4 regions of the Sphingomonas aliaeris genome follow, and region 4 is predicted to be linked to each of the others. Evidence: predicted binding sites of a transcription regulator. Region 4 holds the regulator's gene; each other region holds the start of a gene.
What was found. The regulator LexA, encoded in region 4, represses DNA repair genes until DNA is damaged. The targets are predictions, from matches to a motif close to GTTCCNCNCTTGTTCT.
Positions count from the first base shown of each region.

Region 1 (5,423 bases), on a different replicon from region 4:
CATAAGCGTTGCCACGCTCGGTCGGCCGCCAGATGCCGGCGAAGGCGAAGATCGGCCGGCTAGGAACTTCGAACCAGTGAAGCGGCTTTTTCCCGTCCTCGCCCGGGGCCACTCCGTACTCCGAAAAGGCAGTCACCGGCACCAGGCAGCGCCGTGCCGGCGTCGTCAGCATGGACCGCCAGAAGCTTGAGCTGAGATTCCGCACGTTCGTGACGTATTTCGTCAGCTTGGCGGCCGGATCCCGCTTGCTCGGCACCTGGGTAGGGACGCCCCATTCCATGCGCTCAATCTTCCGATCGGCGCCGTCCTGAACCACCACTGCTCCGTAGAACGGCGTCTTCTTACCAGTCGGAAAGACGTCGCCGGCCGGAAACGTCTCGTCCGGCTCATAGGGCGGGCGGATGCCGAACGTCGCAGCCACCTCGGCCTGCTTCGCCGTCAGCCGATACCGATTGCACATCCGCGCCTCCCATCCGGCGCCGGCAGACTGGTCGCCAGCGCGCTTACCTCAGAGCTTGTCCTTCAAGCCCTTGGCAGCTGTGAAGGTGACCTTCTTGGAGGCTGCGATTGTGATCGCCTCCCCGTTCGATGGGTTACGGCCCTGACGTTCCGGCCGTTCCTTCACCGTAAACTTCCCGAAGCCGTTGATCGAGACTTCCTCACCCTTCACCGCAGCGTCTGCAATCTGATCGAAAACAGCATTGATTGCCTTCTTCGCATCCGCCTCGCTCGAGCCGGTCGCACCCGCAACGGCTTTGGCCAATTCACCAATGTTCATGCTAGATCTTCTCCGTTGATTGAAACGGTGAGACCTTAGCCATGGCGAGCGATGATACAACGACCGTGCTGGACGAGGCGAATGCCGCAGCCGTCCGCTTGATGGTCGAGAGGCTGGCCGACCATGACGTGATCGAGGTGTTCAACCTGACCGGCGGGCTGGGACCTGTCGCAGATCTTGCTGCCGAGCAGATGAAAATACGGGAGCTGGATTACTGAACCCGCGCAATCCGTTCGCGTGTGACGCGCGGATCTTCGTACAAGTCGCGGACGGCGCGAACACGAAAGAGGTTCCACCAGCGCTGCCAACGATGCTCGGCCGCGTCGTGGAGCATGTGGCACCGCTGACATAGCGCCTTGAGGTTGGCAGGAGCGTTGTTGCCTGGGTCGTGGTCGAGATGGGCACATGCCAGGACTACGAAGGTCATCCGTACAGAGGCGAGGACGAAGCCCCCTTTGATCGCAATGCGCTTGCCTCGATCCGAGCGCCAACACTTCGATTCCGCATCCCACCACCGCCCGTCGCCGAGATGGGCCACACGGCGGAGATGCGGACGAGCACACCGCTCGCAGCGCGCGCCGGCACGCTCGAAACGAACCGATCGCGAGATCTGTTGCCAATCGATCGGATAGAGCCAGCGGTTCTCAGGGCGGATCGGCATAGCGATTCTATGAGTCAGGCGCGCCCAGAACGGAAGCGCTTTTTCCCGCTTTGTTTGCTGTCCGTTGCGCAGCCGTTCCGCCTGAATCGATGAACCGATTGGATGCGAGCTTGACCGATGGAGCGAGGTAACGGAACATAAAGGGAACGAGTAGAGTCTTAGAACATGATGTCCGCCGCCCTCGATTCCTTCGCGCCCAGCATAGCGCACCTGCGGACGATCGCCACGCCAGTGACGGAGTACCGGGTGCTGCCATTCGGCGTCGATGAGATCGACAGCAGGCTCGGAGCAGGGGGATTGCGCGCCGGTGCGCTTCACGAGGCAACCGCGCAGAGTGCGGCGCTGGTCGACGATGCGGCAACGACGCTGTTCCTTGCCGGGATCGCCGCCCGCGAGGCTGCGAACACCGGAGGTCCCGTTCTATGGGCGAGCTGCAGGGCCGACCTGTACGCTCCCGCCTTGGAGCAAGCCGGCCTCGCCTCTGCCAACGTCATCTACGCTCAGCCGCAGGACGATGCCGCGCTACTGGCCGTGATCGAGGACGCGGTCCGAGACGGCACACCTTCGGCCATCATTGCAGAAGCGAGCAAGGTAGCGATGGTCGCAACGCGTCGCTTGCAGCTGGTGGCAGCAGAAGCCGACATGCCGGTGCTACTTCTCCGCCGTCGCCGCGGCCGTGACCAGGATCCGTTTTCCGAGCCTTCCGCTGCCTGGACGCGCTGGCGGATCGGCTCCGCGCCTTCGGCGCGCTTGGACGTCGCGGGTGTGGGAAGAGCGCGGTGGTCGGTTGAACTCGCACGCCAGCGCGGTGGTGCATCCTTCTCCCTGATTGTGGAGGGCAGCGATGAGACGGGTCGTCTCGCTGTTCCTGCCGAACTTGGCCATCGAGCGGCTGAGACGGTTGGAACAGCCCGCTATGCGGCCGCCTGAGCGGCCCTCTTTGCAACTGCCGATAGACGACGACCCGGGTGCCTGTTCGGTGCCGCGGGGCGGCGGTTGGCGACCTGGTGCCAAGTGGGCGCGATCCAGCGCGCAGTCGCGCGAAGAAGTCGAGGCTCAGATCGCGTCACTGCCGGTCCACGCCCAGCCGCCCATGCGTGAGCTTGGCAGGAGATCCGAAGCGGCAAGCCACCCGTACAAGGCCCCGACGCTCGCTCCGCGGGTTATCGCGCCTGCCGCAGCTCCGGTCCAACACGCGCCGGTCGCGCTCGCCGGAAAGGTCGGTAGGCGGGAGGAGGTAGTCGCCGCCTGCACTGGCGCGCAGGCCCTCGGCATCCACCCCCGGCATGGCGGCGACCCATGCACGTGCGCTGGTGTCGGATCTCGACTTCCGTCCGGCAGAACCTGACGCTGACGCGGCGCTGCTCGACAGGCTGGCGTTGTTGGCGGTCAGGCGCTGGTCCCCGATCGCGGCCGTGACGCCGCCAGACGGCCTCTGGATCGATCTCGCCGGCTGCGACCACCTCCACGGCGGTGAGGAGCGGTTCTGCCGGCGTCTGGTTGCCTTCTGCCGTCGTGCAGGCTTCACCGCGCGCGTTGCCGTCGCAGACACCCCTGGCGCTGCCCATGCGCTGGCTCGCTTCGGCAAGGGTGACCTCATCCGCGTCGGACCTCACGGGACAGCGGACGCACTTGCTCCGCTGCCGATCGCAGCATTGCGGCTCGCACCCACGGCGCTGGCCGCAGCGCGTAAGTTTGGCTTCGACCGGATCGCAGATCTGCTGCCGGTCGCGCGCGGGCCGTTAGCGCGTCGTCTTGGCCTGCCCGCAATCACCCGGCTCGATCAGGCACTGGGCGGTGTCGCAGAGCCGATCACGCCGCGTGACGACCCGGAGGTGCCCGCAGCCGAGCGCCGGCTGCTGGAGCCGATCGGGACCGCCGAGGCGATCGAGCAGGTCATGGGCGATCTGCTGCGCGATCTCGCCGTGGTCCTTCAGGCGAAAGGGCTAGGTGCGCGATCGCTGCGCCTGACGTGCTTGCGCGTCGACGGGACCGAGCAGCTCGTGGCGGTCGGCACCTCCCGGCCGACACGCGAGGTGTCACATCTCCTGCGGCTGCTGAAGCTCAGGATCGAGCGCATCGATCCCGGCATGGGGATCGAGCAATTCGCGCTTGTTGCCCCGCACACTGAGCCACTCGACGCCGTCGATCTCGGGGCCGTCCTGGCGGGCGAAACGCTGGTGCGCGATCCGTCGCGGCTGGTCGACGTCATTGCCGGCAGGATTGGTGTGCGGTCCGTCTTCCGCATCGCACCGGTCGAGAGCCATGTGCCGGAGCGAGCCGTCACCCACTCCGACCCAAACGAGGTTCCGGGAAACTGGCCGGCTTGGCAACGTCCGATCCGACTGTTTCCACATCCGGAGCCACTGCACCGGGTGATGGCGCTGATGCCCGACCAGCCGCCACGTCGGTTCGAGTGGCGCGGCAAGATCTACAAGGTTGTTGCCGGTGACGGTCCTGAACGCGTCCATGGCGAGTGGTGGCGACGTGACGCCGAGGTATGGGCCGTCCGCGACTATTACCGCGTCGAGGACGAGACAGGCGGTCGCTTCTGGGTGTTCCGCCGCGGCGATGGGTTTGAAGACGACACCGGCGACCTGTCCTGGTGGATGCACGGGGTCTTCGGATGACCCACTATGTCGAGCTCCAGGTGCTCACCCACTTCTCGCTGCTTCGTGGCGCGTCCAGTCCGGAGGAGCTGTTCGCGGCCGGGGCGCTGCTCGGCTATCCCGCGATCGGCGTCAGCGACATCGGCACTGTCGCTGGCGTGGTCCGCGCATGGGAGGCGCAGAAGGCGACCGGCGTCCGTTCAATCGCCGGCACTCGCGTTGATCTCTCCTGCGGCCGTCGCCTGCTGCTCTACCCGACCAACCGTCCGGCCTGGTCGCGGATCACGCGACTGCTGACGGTCGGCAAGACGCGGGCAGGGAAGGGGGGCTGCCTTCTTCACTGGCACGACCTGGAGCCATGGTCGGAGGGCGTCATCGCCATCCTGCTGCCTCATGAGGCGGACGAGGAGAACCTTGCGGCGCTGAAGGACCTGAAGGCGGTGTATGGGCGGCGCGGCTACATGGCGCTGTTCCAACGGCGCCGTCCTGGCGATGCCGTCCGGATCGATGCTCTTGCCCGCCAGGCGGGCGGTGCCGGGGTGCGCGCCGTCGTCACAGGCGACGTGCTCTACCACGCGCCCGAGGCGCGGCTGCTGCAGGACGTGGTCACCGCGGTGCGTGAGAAATGCACGGTCGACGAGCTTGGCTACCGCCGCGAGGTCAACGCCGATCGGGCGCTGAAATCACCCGACGAAATGGTGCGGCGCTTTCGCGCCTATCCTGACGCGCTGCAAGCGAGCGTCGACATAGCGCGGATCTGCACCTTCGATCTCGGCGAGCTTCAGTATCAGTACCCGCATGAGAAGCTGATCGACGGGCTGACTGCGCACGAAGCACTGCAGCGCTTGGCGGATGAGGCCGTCGACCGGATGTTCGATGGCAACGTGCCCCAGGCCTACACCGACCAGATCACCCATGAGATGCGGCTGATCGGAGAGCTTGGCTACGCGCCCTACTTCCTCACCGTCTACGCGATCGTCCGCGAGGCACGCAGGCGCGGGATCCTCTGCCAGGGCCGCGGCTCGGCCGCGAATAGCTGCGTCTGCTTTGTCCTCGGGGTAACCTCGATCGACCCGATCAAGCACGAGCTGCTGTTCGAGCGGTTCGTGTCCGGCGAACGTCGCGAACCGCCCGATATCGACGTCGACTTCGAGCATGAACGCCGCGAGGAGATCATCCAGTGGATCTATGAGACCTACGGGCGCAACCACTCCGCCCTGACGGCCGTGGTGCAGCGCTATCGCGCCCGTGGCGCAGTCCGCGATGTCGGCAAGGCGCTGGGACTGCCGGAGGATCTGACATCCTCACTGGCAGGTCTCGTCTGGGGCTGGTCGGCCGAAGGCGTCGGCGAAAAGCAGGTCGACGAGCTCAACCT
Region 1 covers NZ_CP061036.1:19,626-25,048, reverse strand. The annotation lists gene H5J25_RS18755 (SOS response-associated peptidase) at 1-460, opposite strand, end outside; gene H5J25_RS18750 (HU family DNA-binding protein) at 509-778, opposite strand; gene H5J25_RS18745 (hypothetical protein) at 820-996, shown strand; gene H5J25_RS18740 (hypothetical protein) at 990-1,439, opposite strand; gene H5J25_RS18735 (ImuA family protein) at 1,608-2,369, shown strand; partial or broken gene H5J25_RS18730 (Y-family DNA polymerase) at 2,533-4,069, shown strand; gene H5J25_RS18725 (error-prone DNA polymerase) at 4,066-5,423, shown strand, end outside.
Region 1: H5J25_RS18735 (ImuA family protein) is a predicted target of LexA. The motif match lies at 1,572-1,587, and genes of this name have one in related genera.

Region 2 (5,423 bases), 1.4 Mb from region 4:
GAGGCCAAACCGAGCGAAATCGTCGCGCCGCCCGTCGCACCGCCGCCGATTCCGCCGCCGATCCTTGCCGCACCGGTCGCCGGTATCGGCGCTCAGGCCGCGTCCGGCGCCGCGCCGGTGGAGGGCCCCGGCACGGGCGGCGGCGGACAAGGCGAAGGCACGGGGAGCGGCGGCTTCGGAAACGGGCAGGGCAGCCGTGGACAAGGGACGTTCGCCGAACAGATATCCGGCCGCATCTACGACCGAGACTATCCCAAGGCGGCGGCGCGGGCCGGTATCGGTGGAACGGTATGGGTGCGCTACACCGTGACGCCGAAGGGCCGCGCGCAGGACTGTCGCGTTACGCGGTCGAGCGGCACTGCCGAGATCGACGCCGTGACCTGCGCGCTGATCGAAAAGCGGTTTCGCTATCGCCCCGGCACTGATGCGGCGGGGCGGAAGGTCTCGTCCGTGGTGGAGGAAGATCACCACTGGGAAGTGACGCGCGATTTCGGCGGAGAAGGGGACCAGCCGCCCGAGCGGTGAAAGGCGTTCCGATCAGGCGGGAACACGCGCGGCGGCGGTGCGCAAATCCTCCACGAACCGCGCATATTCCTCCGCTTTTGCAACCTCGTCCGGTAACCGCAGCAAAAAGCTGGGGTGCACGGTGATCCACGCTTCCCCGCCGCCATCGGGCAGTTCCAGCGCTCGCCCACGCTCCTTGCCGATCGTCACGACCCGCCCAAGCAGGCTCCGCGCCGCGGTCGCGCCGAGTGCCACGGTGACCTGCGGCTTGATCAGCGCGCGTTCCTGATCGATCCACCAGCGGCACGCGGTGATCTCCCCCGCGCCGGGCTTCGAATGGATGCGTCTTTTACCGCGCTGTTCGAACTTGAAATGCTTGACCGCATTGGTGACGTAGACCCGCGCCCGATCGATTCCGGCCTCGGCGATCGCGCGGTCGAACACCTGTCCCGCGGGGCCGACGAACGGGCGTCCGGCAAGATCCTCCTGATCGCCCGGCTGCTCGCCGACGAACATCATGCGGGCATCGACGGGGCCTTCGCCGAACACCGTCTGCGTCGCATCCTGATACAGCGGGCAGCGCGTGCAGCCGGCCGCCTCGTCGCGAAGCGCCGCCAAGGCCGCCTCGATATTTCCGCCGACCTGCGATCGTGCGACGTCGATCATTCCGCTCTCCCGCGCGCGCGCGCCTGCGATCAGTTCGGATACCAACGCCGTTTCCGGCATGTTTTTCCAATATTTACGCGGCATCTCCTTCAACATCGCGCCGACTTTCAGCCGGGCTGGATTGAAGATGGAGGCGTAATAGGTCTTCCACACATCCTCGATCGGATCGCCGCCGGGGGCGTCGCTCTTGACCGCACCCGGCCCCTGTTCCAGCCGCGCACCATCCCAGTGGATCGACAGATCCGGCGTCAGGATCGACCAGTGCATCGATGCGAGATCGATCGATGAAGAACGCTGCATTGGCGCGGACGATATGGTGATCGGGCTCGAACCATGCGACGAAACGGGGCGTGCCCTCCTCATCCACTTCCCGGAACCGGACGAACGCGCGCATCTTGTGGATATCGCGCCGCACCTCCTGCGCCAGACCCTCCAGCCGACGGACGAGTGGATCGGCGGCGTCGTCCATCAGGCGAGGTTGCGTGCGAAGCCGGGTGAGCGCCGTGTAGAGCAACGAAAAGCGTTCCGGCGTGCGATGCAGGACGGCCTTGCGCGCGAGGGTCACAAAGGCGCGGGGAACGGAAAGGCGATCGGCGGGCGGGGCGGGAAGCGTCTGCCCGGAACCTGCGAACAGGTCTTCGGCCGCGTCGCCGACCTGCCAGATCACGTCGCCCGGCGGTACGTCGTCCACCGCCAGCGCGCGTGCCGCATCGCGCCAGCCGTCAAAATCGTCCGGCTCCGCGAGACGGACGGTCTTCACCCGAACAGTTCCATCTGCTTCGGCTTGGGTTTCGCCATGACGACGCTGGTCAGGTCGGCCCGGTCGCTGAGCGCTACGGGACGCCAGTCCTCCGCGATCAGGAACGGGCGAACCTTGGTGATCGACGCGGTAAGACGGGCGACATCCGCCAGATGCAGCTTGCGCCAGCGACGCGCCGTCAAAATGTTGTCGACCGCCTTCACGCCAAGCCCCGGCACGCGCAACAGCATCTCGCGCGGTGCGCGGTTCACATCGACCGGGAACGATCCGCGGAACTTCAGCGCCCAGGCGAGCTTCGGATCGATATCGAGAGGGAGCATGCCGGTCGCATCGTCCGCCGCCGCGACGACATCGGCGGTCGAATAATCGTAGAAGCGGATCAGCCAGTCCGACTGGTACAATCGATGTTCGCGCATCAGCGGCGGGCGCTGCAACGGCAGGATCGCGCTGGCATCGGGGATCGGCGAAAACGCGGAATAATAGACGCGCCGCATCCCGAACCGGTCGTACAGCGTCGACGCCTTGCGCACGATATCGCCGTCCGTCGCGGCATCGGCGCCGACGATCATCTGGGTCGACTGGCCCGCGGGTGCGAACTTGGGCGCGGATTTGTAGCGCTTGCTGGCGTCCGCGGTATCGACGATCGCGGTCTTCATCTCGCCCATCGCGCTCGCAATCCGGACATCCGACTTTTCGGGCGCAAGCCGCTTCAGTCCGGATGCGGTCGGCAGTTCGACGTTGATCGACACGCGGTCGGCATACAGCCCCGCCTGATGCACCAGTTCGGGATCGGCGTCGGGAATGGTCTTCAGATGGATGTACCCGCGAAAATGGTGATCCTCGCGCAGGCTTCGCGCGACCTCGACGATCTGCTCCATCGTATAGTTGGACGAACGGATGATGCCGGACGATAGGAACAGGCCCTCGATATAATTGCGCTTGTAGAAGGATAGGGTCAGCCGCACGACCTCCTCGGCCGTGAAGCGCGCGCGCCGGACATTGCTCGATTTCCGGTTGATGCAATAGTGACAGTCGAAAATGCAGCTGTTGGTCAGCAGAATCTTCAACAGCGAGATACATCGGCCGTCGGGCGCATAAGCGTGACAGATGCCCATCCCGCCATCCGTCGATCCCACGCCCTTGCCGTCACGGGAATTTCGTTTCGACGTGCCCGATGACGAACATGACGCGTCATATTTCGCGGCGTCCGCCAAAATCTCCAGTTTCTGCTGAACGTCGAGTTGCGCCATCGGTTCGCTATATGTTCTTATTTGTGAAGAGTCGACCGATGATGTTCGATTCCTTGGTTTTTTCCGGCGCTCATCACGACTTTATGTCGGTGGGGCTGAGCCATCGGGCGCCCTCCCACCCGCTAAAAACTCGTTTGGTTACCCGCCCTTAAGCATTCCGTGCGCATCTGGCCTTCGCAGAATATCGCTGGTTGGAAGATCGTAAATGACCGACATGGACACGCAGGCCGTAGAGGCCGTCCCTCGTAGGATATGGGTGACACCCGCCGTCATCACGGCATCGATCGTCAAGCACTCGAAGGGACCAATGTCGGTCGGCCTGGGCGAAGAAACCACCGACGATATCGGCAGCTGAGACGGGGTTTCGAACCACATCCGCGACATCACGCCGAATTGCGGCCGCTGAACCACCGCCGATAATCGGCAATCATCAGCACGATCAGTGCCGCACTCTTTTTCTCTCCCCAATCCCGGTCCGATCGAAGCGCTTCGGCGATGGCGTCGCGATCGACCATCTCGTCCGGCAGGTTCCTTGCGCGCGCGACAAGCTGGGACGCGGCGGCGGAACTCGCCTCCGCGATTTCGGGCACGCGCAGGTCGTTGTGGAAGCCCCGGTCCTGGAATTCGGGGGATAGACGTCGGCCAGTGCCGTTCTCGCAAGATAGCGGTTCCGCCCATCCTTGAAATACAGCGCTTCCGGAACCGCCAGCGCCAGTTCGACAACCCTTTTGTCGTGGAACGGCCGGGTCATCGCGAGCCCCTCGACCCACGCCGCCATATTGATCGCCGAATCGGGGATCCGTGCGCTCACCCGCGCGATGGTATTGGCGAGCAGTTTCTGTCTTTCGACCGCCAGCCCGGCGTCCATGCCGATATCGCCCTCCACAAGGACGTTCCGGTCGATCGCGTCGTCAAGCGCATCGGCGCGCACGAACCGGTCCAGCCGAAGCCGCCTGGTTCGCCGCCCCGTCAACGCCTTGATCCGCTGAACCACAGGTTGGACCGCGAGCCGGACATGCGAGACGATCGCGCGGGGCAGCGTCGTTCCGTACCGCCTCCGCTCCGCGCGAAGCTCCCGCACATAAGCGCGAAGGTCGCCGCGTTGAAGCAGACGGGCAAGCGCGCCGGGGTCCCGCGGGTTCAGCGTATAGTCGCCGCCGTGTCCGTCCATCAGCAGCCGGACACCCTCGGCCGCCGCGATGCGTGCCGCCTCCTGATAGACGTAATGGATCGTGGATGGCGGCCCATCCAGCAGCGGGATCGCCTGATCCAGCCCGCCGAACGGCTCGATCCCCTCGCGCGTCAGGAACCGGACGTCCAGATGCGGCATATGGCGTGCGCAATGTTCCACCATCGTTCGGGCATCGTGCTTGAATTCCCCGCGCCGCGCCTCCGGCATGACCGATGCGATGCCCAGGATCGTGCGCCCATGTTCCGTCAGTACTGGCCCCGCGAGACCGGCGATCGCGCTGCTGTCGAAGCCGCCGCTCATGTGCAGCGCCGGACGCCGGTCGAGCCGCCGGACCCGGCACGCGACCGCTTCGCTAAGCACGCGGCGATAGGCGGATACGTAATATGCCTCGTCACGCCCGACATGGTCCGACAACGCCTCGGGCACCCAGTAGCGGGTCCGATTCACCTGCCCGTCCAGAGCGACGGTCATCCGCTCGCCACCGGCCAGACCATCGATCTCCTTGAACAGCGTCGGCGCCGCATCCGCATCGCGGATCACCAGCATGCGCCGCAGAACGGCATCGTCGTCCATCTCGCGCGGCACCTCGGGGATGGCCCACAAGGCCTTGATCTCGGAAGCGAAAGCCAGGAAATCCGCGCCGCGATGGAAGAAAAGGTGACGCTGGCCCATATGGTCGCGCGCCAGCACCAGTCGGCGTGCGCGCCGGTCCCACACCGCGAAAGCGAAATCGCCAAGCAGATGACCGGCACATTCCTCGCCCCAGCGTCGATAGGCGGCAAGGACGAGCGCGCTGTCCGGCATGTCGCGGAGCATCGCCGGCGCGATCTCCAGCGCCTCCGCCAGATCCTCGCGATTGTCGAGACGGCCCTCCACGACCAAAGTCACGTCGCCACGATCGTCGCTCAGCGGCTGTGCATCGAACATGTCCTCGCGGTGAACGCGCATCTTGCCATAGCCGATACAGACGGGGCCGAGCGGAGCGATGTCGGTACCGTCCGGCGTCCGGTGCCGCATCGTCGCCGCCATGCGCGCCACGATCCTGGCGTCG
Region 2 covers NZ_CP061035.1:3,021,518-3,026,940, reverse strand. The annotation lists gene H5J25_RS14235 (energy transducer TonB) at 1-525, shown strand, start outside; partial or broken gene H5J25_RS14230 (UdgX family uracil-DNA binding protein) at 538-1,930, opposite strand; gene H5J25_RS14225 (putative DNA modification/repair radical SAM protein) at 1,927-3,180, opposite strand; gene H5J25_RS14220 (hypothetical protein) at 3,386-3,535, shown strand; gene H5J25_RS14215 (asparagine synthase-related protein) at 3,620-5,423, opposite strand, start outside.
Region 2: H5J25_RS14225 (putative DNA modification/repair radical SAM protein) is a predicted target of LexA. The motif match lies at 3,183-3,198, and genes of this name have one in related genera.

Region 3 (5,423 bases), 270 kb from region 4:
GGGGATTGTCGGGGGTATTCAGGGGCAGGTTCCGCTTTTGGCACGGAACGGCCGGTTTCGAATCGGTAATCCCTTGACGCCCCCGCCACGCCCCCCCAAGAACCCCGGTGATGGCCAGCCCCCCCGCAGTTTCCGATCACCACACCGCCCGAAGCGCCGCCCTGATCGCCGGGGGCGGCGGTGTCGCGGCGGCGTTGGTCGTGCTGGGGTTGATCGGCAACCCCGTCGTCGCCGGGGCTTTCCTCGCGACGGGGCTCGTGGTCGCGGGAACGCTGGTCGCAATCCGCCGGCTGTTTCCGGCCACGCGCGGCAAGCCGGCGGAGCCGGACTGGAGCGTCGCGCGCGCTTTGGCCAGCGCCAGCCCGGATGCGGTCGCGATCACCGACCGGGCCGGCCGGTTGATCTGCGCCAACGATCGCTACGAGGAACTGTTCGCGGGCTTTCCGACACCGCCCGGCCTACCGATCGACGACAACGGTGTCGACCGGCTGAGCGGGGCAGGGCGGGCCGCATGGCGAGACGGCACAGCGCAGGTCGAGCGGCTGCTGGCCCGCGGCACGCCGCTCGCCGCATTCGTCGAACGCGCTGGCCAGGCGGAGGATCTGCTCGTCTGGCGCTTCCGCGGTGCCGAAGGGCTCGACATGGCCGCCTCGGTGGAGGGGCTGATCGTCGGACCGACCGGCGACCGGCTCGGTTCCGCCGGCATAATGACCGTATTGATCGGTCCGGAAGGGCGCATCCGCAGCGCGAACCGCGTGTTCCGCGCCCGCGCTATGGGGCAGGACGACGGAGCGGCCTCGGGCCGCGACTTTGCCCGTTTCCTGATCACCGACGATCACGGACAGGTGCGGTTCGAACGCGAAGGGCTGAACGGCGTGCCGTTACGCGTGCTGCAGATCCCGTTCCTCGAAGGGGACGACGCGCCGATGCTGGTCGCCCTGCTCGACGAGGAAGCCAATGTCGCCACACCGGCGATCGGCGGCAATGCGACGGCGCATGTCCGCAGTCTCGTCAGCCTGATGCCCTTCGGCATGGCGCTGGTCGACCGCGACGGACGCTTCATCCAGATGAACGACGCGTTCGCGCGCGCCGCGCAGGTCGATCCGCACGCGCCGCCGCTCTATCCCGGCGATCTGCTGGTGCGTGAGGACAAGGGCGTGGTGGCGGATGCGATCCGTCGCTTCGCCAACGGCGCGACGCATTCCACCGACCTCGCGGTACGGCTGAAGGATCATCCGGACGAGCCGGTCGCGCTGTCGATCGCCGGCGCGCGCGGGCTTGGCGAGGCGGCGGTGCTGCTCAGCCTGAAGGACAATGGCGAGGAAACGCGGCTAAAGCGTGAAGTCGCGCAGGCGACCAAGATGCAGGCCGTTGGCCAATTGGCGGGCGGCGTCGCGCACGATTTCAACAACATCCTGACCGCGATCATCGGACATTGCGATCTCATGCTGATGCGCCACACGCCGGGCGACAGTGATTATGACGACATCCAGCAGATCCGCGCCAATTCGAACCGCGCGGCAAGCCTGACACGCCAGTTGCTGGCGTTCTCGCGTCAGCAGACCCTGCGCCCGCAAGTGCTGCAATTGCCGGACGTGATCTCCGAAGTGTCGAACCTGCTCAAGCGCTTGCTGGGTGAAACGGTGACGTTGACGGTCAAGCACGGGCGCAGTCTTGGCGCCGTGCGCGCGGATCCGGGGCAGCTCGAACAGGTCGTCGTCAACCTCGCGGTCAATGCGCGCGATGCCATGATGGCCAAAGGCGGCGGCGGCATCCTGTCGATCCAGACCAAGGGCGTTTCCGCGGCGCAGGTTCGCCACATGGGCAACGATATCCTACCGATCGCCGACTATGTCGCGCTGGAGATCGCGGACACCGGCACCGGTATCCCGCCCGAAATCCTGCCGAAGATCTTCGAGCCGTTCTTTACGACCAAGGAAGTCGGCAAGGGCACCGGCCTGGGCCTGTCCACCGTGTACGGCATCGTCAAGCAATCCGGCGGCTATATCTTTGCGGACAATAACAAGGGCGGGGCGGGGACGACCTTCACGATCTTCCTGCCGGTCCACACCGCCACCGCCGCGCCAGAACCCGTGCGCCCGCCCGTGGTGGTGAAGGAGAAGGCGTCCGATCTGTGGGGCACGGGCACGATCCTGCTGGTCGAGGACGAGGACATGGTGCGCGCGATCGCCGAGCGTGCGCTGGTGCGCCAGGGCTATACCGTTCTGACCGCGGAACATGGCGAGGCCGCGCTGGAAGTGCTGGCACGCAACGACCGGCCGGACCTGCTCATTTCGGACGTGATGATGCCGATCATGGACGGCCCGACGATGGTGCGGAAGGCGCGCGAGCGGTACCCCGATCTCCCGATCCTGTTCATGTCCGGCTATGCGGAGGAAACGCTGCGCAAGTCGATCGATCTGGACAATGTCCAGTTCCTCGCCAAACCCTTTTCAGTGCAGCAACTTGCCGAAGCGGCTCGCACCGTTCTGGCTTCGAAATAGGTTGGCGCGCGCAGGGGCTTTGGCTAAGGCCGTCGCATGACGTCTCCACAGCGCATCCTCGTCGTCGAGGACGAACCCTTGATCGCGATGATGCTGGAGGATTTCCTCGAAGTTCTGGGTAAGGACATGGCGGGTCAGGCCGATAATGTCGGCGACGCGCTGGCGCTCGTCGATGGCGGCGGGATCGATGCCGCGATCCTCGACGTTAACCTGCGCGGCGGTGAAAAGAGCTGGGCGATCGCCGACGCGCTCGCGGAACGCGGCGTACCGTTCGTCTTCGCGACCGGCGGAACGCAGGACGGCCTGATTGAGGAACATCGCGACCGCCCGACCTTGGCCAAGCCCTTCACGATGGACGGCGTTTCCAAGGCGCTCGACGCACTGGCCTGAACGGCCGGGGTTTCCCGGGCGCTGACTGCTTTACCTTTCGGAACACTATCCGGACGGTTTGTGCTTAGCGTGTCGAAGCACTTGGCCATCGCGTCGCTGCCGACGAGACGCGAGCCGCAAAGATAAGGGTATCCAACGCCCGACGGCACCCGTAATTTTCGCATACCCGGTTAGCGGCAAGAATTGTGCCCCGATTCCAACGCCTCCCGACCTCTGAAAAATTCATCTGTTCCGCACTTGTTCTGGCGGAACAAATGCAATACATCTCCAACAGCAATTGAATGCATTTGGTGTTCGGTCTAGCGACGGAGGCTTCTGGTGGCGGTATCTTTGAAGGTCATAGACAGCAAAATGGCAGCAGCTAACGACAAGGCCGCAAACGAGCGTGCCAAGGCTCTCGAAGCCGCACTCGCGCAGATCGATCGTGCGTTCGGCAAGGGTTCGGCAATGAAGCTGGGCTCGAAGGAAGCGATGCAGGTCGAGGCGATCTCGACCGGGTCGCTCGGTCTGGATATCGCGCTTGGCGTCGGTGGTTTGCCGCGCGGTCGCGTGATCGAGATTTATGGTCCTGAATCGTCGGGCAAGACGACGCTTGCGCTGCACGTCATCGCCGAAGCGCAGAAGACCGGCGGTACTGCCGCGTTCGTCGACGCGGAACATGCGCTCGATCCGGTCTATGCGAAGAAGCTGGGCGTCAACATCGACGAACTGATCGTGTCGCAGCCGGATACGGGCGAGCAGGCGCTGGAGATCGTCGACACGCTCGTCCGGTCGAACGCGATCGACGTTCTGGTCGTCGATTCTGTCGCGGCACTCGTTCCACGCGCGGAAATCGAGGGTGAGATGGGCGATAGCCATGTCGGCCTTCAGGCCCGTCTCATGTCGCAGTCGCTGCGCAAGCTGACCGGATCGATCAGCCGCTCGCGCTGCATGGTGATCTTCATCAACCAGCTGCGCATGAAGATCGGCGTGATGTACGGTAATCCGGAAACCACGACGGGCGGCAATGCGCTCAAATTCTATGCCAGCGTGCGTCTCGACATCCGCCGGACCGGACAGATCAAGGATCGTGAGGAAATCATCGGCAACACCACGCGGGTGAAGGTCGTGAAGAACAAGGTCGCGCCTCCGTTCAAGCAGGTCGAATTCGACATCATGTACGGTCAGGGTGTGTCCAAGATTGGTGAGATCCTCGATCTGGGCGTCAAGGCGGGGCTGGTCGAGAAATCCGGCGCATGGTTCAGCTATGACAGCGTCCGCATCGGCCAGGGGCGCGAGAATTCGAAGACGTTCCTGAAGAACAATCCGGAAATGTGCGATCGTCTGGAACAGGCGATCCGCACGCGGACGGACAAGGTCGCCGAAGAGATGATGGCCGGCCCAGAGCCAGAGGACGACACCGACGAGGTCTGAGGTCCAGCGCCGCCCGGCCGACGGGGCGGCGGGATGCCCCGGCTGTCGCGCCGACCGAGGCTCCGTGACCTCGAAAGGCGATAAAGCGAATATCGGTCGCTGGGTATCGCGACGGAAATTACACGGCGGCGTGCCCGTATCGCGCGTCGCACACACATGGAAAGGCTCGCCCGCGCTGGCGAGCCTTTCGCGTTGGCGTTTGCGGTCGCCGTCGGGCTGACCCACGCCATGTCCGTGGCATTGCAGTGGATTTACCGGCCGCAGCGTGATTAGGGTCGATCCGGAACAGACAGACCGGAGCGCGCCATGACCTTGATCGTTCATCACCTCGAAAATTCGCGCTCGCAACGCATCCTGTGGATGCTCGAGGAACTCGGCCTGCCTTACGAGATCAAGCGATACGAACGCGACAAGGTGACGATGCTTGCCCCGCCCGAATTGCGCGCCGTGCATCCGCTGGGCAAATCGCCGGTGCTCGAAGACACCGAATCCGCTGGCGGTCGCGTGATCATCGAAACGGGGGCGATCTGCGAATATCTGGTCGAGAAGGCCGACGGCAAGCTCGGCGCACCTGCGCATCGCGATTCGGCATTATTGTACCGGCAGTTCCTGCATTATGCCGAAGGCTCGATGATGCCGCCGCTGCTTCTGCTGCTGGTCCTCGGTCGAATCCCGTTCTTCGGCAAGCGCGCGATCAAGCGGGTCCAGCCGATGGCCGCCGTCCATCTCGATTTCGTCGAAAGCGAACTTGCCAAGCGCCCGTGGCTCGCCGGCGAGGAACTGACCGCCGCCGACATCATGATGAGTTTCCCGCTGGAGGCGGCACGCGGTCGCGCCGGGCTGGATGGCTCGAGGCCAGCGACGATCGCATGGTTGAACAAGATCCACGCGCGCCCAGCCTACCAGACCGCGCTCAAGAAGGGCGGCCCCTACGCCTATGCGTAAGGGCCGTACCTTCGCTCAACCCTGAAAGCTGTCGCGATCGACCTTCGGGCCTGTACCCGCAGGGGCGGGGAGCGGTTCGATGACTGGCGATTCCAGCGGGTCGAGCTGCCCCTCCCACTTCGCGATCACCGCGCTCGCGACGGCGTTGCCGACCACGTTGGTGGCGGATCG
Region 3 covers NZ_CP061035.1:1,917,705-1,923,127, forward strand. The annotation lists gene H5J25_RS09080 (hybrid sensor histidine kinase/response regulator) at 111-2,504, shown strand; gene H5J25_RS09085 (response regulator) at 2,541-2,894, shown strand; gene recA (recombinase RecA) at 3,213-4,307, shown strand; gene H5J25_RS09095 (glutathione S-transferase family protein) at 4,614-5,252, shown strand; gene H5J25_RS09100 (dicarboxylate/amino acid:cation symporter) at 5,268-5,423, opposite strand, start outside.
Region 3: recA (recombinase RecA) is a predicted target of LexA. The motif match lies at 3,123-3,138, and genes of this name have one in related genera.

Region 4 (5,423 bases):
CTTCACGGGGGCCGCGATGCCCGGCGGGACCGATTGCGTCCTTGTACAGGAAGATGCGGAACGCCAAGATCTCACGATCCGGCTGTCAGGCGAAGGACCGCCGCGCGTCGGCAGCAACGTCCGCCCGCGCGGGCTGGATTTCTCGACCGGTGACGCCCTGATCGAGAAGGGCCAACGCCTCACACCGGCCGGCCTCGCCCTCGCCGCGATCGCCGGACACGCGACCCTGCCCGTCGCGCGCCGCCTGACGGTCGCGATCGCCGCGACCGGCGACGAGCTCGCGCCGCCCGGCACGCAGGACCCGGGCAAGTTGCCCGAAACCAACGGCCTCATGATCGCCGCGATGCTTCGCGACTTGCCGGTCGAGATCGTCGACCTCGGCATCATACCGGACGACCTGCCGACGATGACTGCCGCCTTCGCCGCCGTCCGCGCCGACATATTGGTCACGACGGGCGGCGCGTCGGTCGGCGATCACGACCTCGTCCGCCCGGCGCTGTCGGCGGCAGGCGGGTCGATCGATTTCTGGCGCATCGCCTTGCGTCCGGGCAAGCCGATGATGGCCGGGCGGCTGGGCGATGCCGTCGTCCTGGGCCTGCCGGGCAATCCGGTCTCCGCATTCGTGACCGCGCACCTGTTCCTTCGCCCGCTGATCGCCGCCATGTCCGGCGCGACCGATCCGCTGCCGCGGCCCTTCCCCGCACGGCTCGGCGAACCGATCCGCGCGAACGACCACCGGCAGGACTATCTGCGCGCCGAATTGCGTGACGGACTGGTCTTCGCATCGACGGTGCAGGACAGTTCGATGCTGCGGACGCTCGCCCGCGCGAACTGCCTTCTCGTCCGCGATCCGCATGCGGCGGCCGGCCAGATCGGCGATGCGGTGGAGATCCTGCCGATCGCTTGACTTCCCTACAAGTGTTCCATAAAAGTTCCGCGTCTGTTCTGACGGAGGAACGCGAATGCTCACGCGTAAGCAGCATGAACTTATCTGCTTCATCAACGATCGGCTCGAGGAGTCCGGTGTCTCGCCCTCGTTCGAGGAGATGAAGGAGGCGCTCGATCTGAAGTCGAAGTCCGGCGTCCACCGCCTGATCAGCGCTCTGGAGGAACGCAAGTTCATCCGCCGCTTGCCGAACCGCGCCCGCGCGCTCGAGGTATTGAAGATGCCGGAGCGCGGCGAGGTCACCGCAAAGGTCAAGCTGGAAACAGCCGAGCCGTCGAACCTCCGTCCGCTGCCGCAGCCCGCTAACGACGTGATCGAAATCCCGCTGCACGGCCGGATCGCCGCCGGTGTGCCGATCGAGGCATTCGAGGGCAGCGCGATGCTGGCCGTGCCTGCCGCCCTGCTCGGCGGCGGCGAGCATTATGCGCTGGAGGTTTCGGGGGATTCGATGGTCGAGGCCGGGATTCTCGACGGCGACTATGCGCTGATCCGCCGTGCCGACACCGCGCGTGACGGCGAGATCGTCGTCGCTTTGATCGAGGATAGCGAGGCGACGCTGAAATACTTCCGCCGCGAAGGCGCTATGATCCGGCTGGATCCCGCAAACCGCGCCTATGATCCGCAGCGTTACGCCCCGCAGCAGGTTCGCGTGCAGGGTAAGCTCGCCGGTCTGCTCCGCCGCTATGTCTGAAATCCTGCGCTCCGGGGACCGGTATCCGCCACGGATGCCGGTCCCCGGTTTGCATCACCGTGACGACCTTTTGCCGCGACAGGGTGATCGCGACCCCACCCGTTTCCGAAAGCGCTGGCCGGTCCAGCTTCAGCCATCGGGGTTTGCACGGTCCCGGCAAGCGCCGTTCGCTGACCACGATGTCCGCCGTCGCGCAGGCCGCGACAAGCTCCTGCACCGGCATCAGGTAGATGCTGCGAGTTGCGAGTATCCGCCATGTGCGGCCTCCCGCCGTCCGGTCGATCGCGCATAGGTCCCGGTTGCATCGCGCATCCCGCTGTTCCGACAGGAGAAGCGGCACGCCATCCATGCCGCCATTCTCGGCCAACATGCTCGACGTATAGTCGCCGGCCCGGTCTCGCAACATGGCCAGCCCGCCGTTCGTCATGCGCACCGCAAGATGTCGCCCGTCGCCCGTGACCAGAAGATCCGGCGCCGGTGTCGCCAGCGCCCAGACGAGCCCCGCCCCAAGCGGTATCACGCCCAGACGCCGCCACCGCGTCCGCCACAATGCGATCCACAATCCACCGATCACCATCGCGGCAAACGCCCCGCCCGGCATCGCCGGAAGTGCGGCAACCGAACCCGGCGCTTCAGCGGTCGTCCGCGCGATCCACAGCAACACGGCCAATGCCTTGCCCGTCAGCCACCAGAACGGTGCGCCAAGACCAACCGCATCGAACGCAAGGGCGAGCGCTTCGAGCGGCATGATGACGAACGTCGTCAGCGGGATCGCCACGATATTCGCCGCCACGCCGTACAATCCCGCCTTGTGGAAATGGTACAGGCCAATCGGCAGCAACGCGATCTCGACCGCGAGCCCTGTCACCACCAGCGCCCCGATCGCGCGCGCGAACCGTCTCCATCGCGCCTCTTCGCGCGCGGATATCAACGCCTTCACCCCCGGATGCTCGTTCAGAGCGACGATCGCGGTGATCGCGGCGAACGACAATTGGAAGCTCGGCCCCGCCAGCGCTTCCGGCCACATCAGCAGCACGACGACGGCTCCCGCCGCGATCAGCCGCAGCGTCATCGCCTCCCGCCCCATCGCCAGCGCAACCAGCACCAGCAACGCCGCGACGCACGACCGGATCGTCGGCACCTGCGATCCGGTCAGCAACGTATAGCCGATCGCCGCCCCTGCCCCGGCCGCCGCGGCGATCAACGGCAGCCTGAACCGCAAGGCGAGCCAGGGGCTGAGTGCCAGCAGGCGCAGGACGATCATCATCGTCGCCGCCACCACCGCCGTGATATGCAAGCCGCTGACCGACAACAGGTGCGCCAGCCCGGAGCGGCGCATTGTCTCCGCGTCCGCCTCCGAGATCGCGCCCTCGTCCCCTGTCGCCAGTGCGCTCGCGATCCCGCCTGCGCTTCCGCCGAGACTGTGCTCAATATGCTCCGACAGCCGCTGCCTGAGTCCCGGACCATTGCTGTCACCGCCCGAGAGTATGCGAACCGGTGCGAACCCGCGCCCGGTGCCACTGATCCGGTCGAACCACGCCACGCGGGCATAATCATAGGCGCCCGGCACGGCGGGTTGCGGCGGCGGCATCAATCGCGCCCTCAATGCGATGATCGAACCGGTCGAAAGACCCGCGGGGACATCGGCCAGTGCCAGATTGACCCGAATAAACGCGGGCAACACTGTCAACCGGGCGCGGACACGCGAACCGCTCGCGCCCGCATCGATCACCCGCGTCGGTGCCAGCCGCAATCGCACCAGTTCGCGCGCCGGAAGCGGCTCCAGCCGTTCCACTTTCGCTTCGAACGCCACGATCGTCGGCCGCGTCAGAACAGCGCCGCCCGCCCTTTCCGCGCGCGCCCACACCGACGCCAGCCCGATTAGAAACGCCAGTGCCGCGATGAGGACCGCGCGCGATGCACGATCGCCCCGCCCGATCGCCGCCGCGCCCAATGCCACCGCGCCCGCCAGCAACATCGCGACGATCCACGCGGCTTCATCGGGCAAAAGGAACCACGCCGCGATCCCCGCGCCCAGCATCACCGGCAGCCACAGGATCAACTGGTCCCGTTCCGCCTCCAGCCAATCCGCAACGCTGCGGCGCCGTGGAACCCGATGACGCGCGACGATTTGAAGCGGCCATGGTCGCATGCTAGGGGGCTGTGCGGCTGTACTGGCCATCACATTCAAGTCTGGGAGCAAGCGCGGTTGGGCGCAACACAAGAAGCAGGGGCCGCCGATCTGGCGACGCCCCCGGCCAAGAAGGTCGTCACCCGGTTTGCGCCTTCGCCGACCGGTTTCCTGCATATCGGCGGGGCCCGTACGGCGCTGTTCAACTGGCTGTACGCTCGGCACACCGGCGGCGATTTTCTGTTGCGGATCGAGGATACGGATCGCGCGCGCTCGACCCAGCCTGCGATCGACGCGATCCTCGATTCGATGTCGTGGCTCGGTCTCGATTGGGATGGCGAGACGGTCTATCAGTTCGCCCGTGCCACGCGTCATGCGGAGGTCGCCAACGAGCTTCTGGCCGCCGGCAACGCCTATAAATGCTATGCCACGCCCGAGGAACTGACGGCGCTGCGTGAGTCGCAAAAGGCCGCCAAGCAGCCGATGCGCTACGACGGCCGATGGCGCGATCGTGCGCCCGAGGACGCACCCGAAGGTGCGCCTTTCGTCGTCCGCATCAAGGCCCCGAAGGACGGTGCCACGACGATCGACGACAAGGTGCAGGGTCCGGTTACGGTCCAGAATGCCGAACTGGACGATTTCGTCCTGCTGCGTTCGGACGGAACGCCGACCTATATGCTCGCGGTCGTCGTCGACGATCATGACATGGGCGTGACGCACGTCATTCGCGGCGACGATCATCTGAACAACGCGTTTCGTCAGCTTGCGGTCATTCGCGGCATGGGCTGGGAAGAACCGGTCTACGCGCACATTCCGCTGATTCACGGCACGGACGGCGCGAAACTGAGCAAGCGTCACGGCGCGGTCGGGGTCGATTCGTACCGCGACGAACTCGGCATCCTGCCGGAGGCGCTCGGCAACTATCTGCTCCGGCTCGGCTGGGGCCACGGCGATGACGAAGTGATCAGCCGCGACCAGGCGATCGAGTGGTTCGATCTGCCGGGCGTCGGCAAATCGCCGTCTCGCTTCGACCTGAAAAAGCTGGAGAACCTCAACGGCCAGTATATTCGCGAAGCCGATGACGCCCGGCTGGCCGATCTCGTCGCAGGCAAGCTGGACCCCGCGCCTTCGCAGGCGCAGCACGACCTGCTCGTCCGGGCGATGCCGTCGCTGAAGCCCCGCGCGGCGAACCTCAACGAACTGGCCGCCGCTACCGCCTTCCTGTTTGCGGTACGGCCTCTTCCGATCGATCCGGCGGCGGCCGATCTCATAACGGGCAGCGCGCCCGCCATTCTCGCAACTGCACACAGCGCGCTTGACGCGCTGGACGGCTGGGATACGGAGAAACTCGAAGACGCGGTTCGGCATGTTGCCGAACAATCCGGGGTCAAACTCGGCCAGGTTGCGCAGCCCCTGCGGGTCGCTCTGACTGGCAAGAAGACCTCGCCGGGAATTTTCGATGTGCTCGTATTGCTCGGGCGCGAGGAAAGCCTGGCCCGGATCGCCGATCACATGAACGCCTGAACGGGCCCCGCGAGGAAAAGGACGTAGTATGAGCGACACCGCAAAGCTGCCCGCAACCCTGAATGTCGAAGGCAAGGACATCGACTGCGCAGTCATGTCCGGCACCGTCGGCCCCGACGTTATCGACATCC
Region 4 covers NZ_CP061035.1:1,643,661-1,649,083, reverse strand. The annotation lists gene H5J25_RS07805 (molybdopterin molybdotransferase MoeA) at 1-907, shown strand, start outside; gene lexA (transcriptional repressor LexA) at 963-1,637, shown strand; gene H5J25_RS07795 (ComEC/Rec2 family competence protein) at 1,528-3,789, opposite strand; gene gltX (glutamate--tRNA ligase) at 3,847-5,292, shown strand; gene H5J25_RS07785 (citrate synthase) at 5,321-5,423, shown strand, end outside.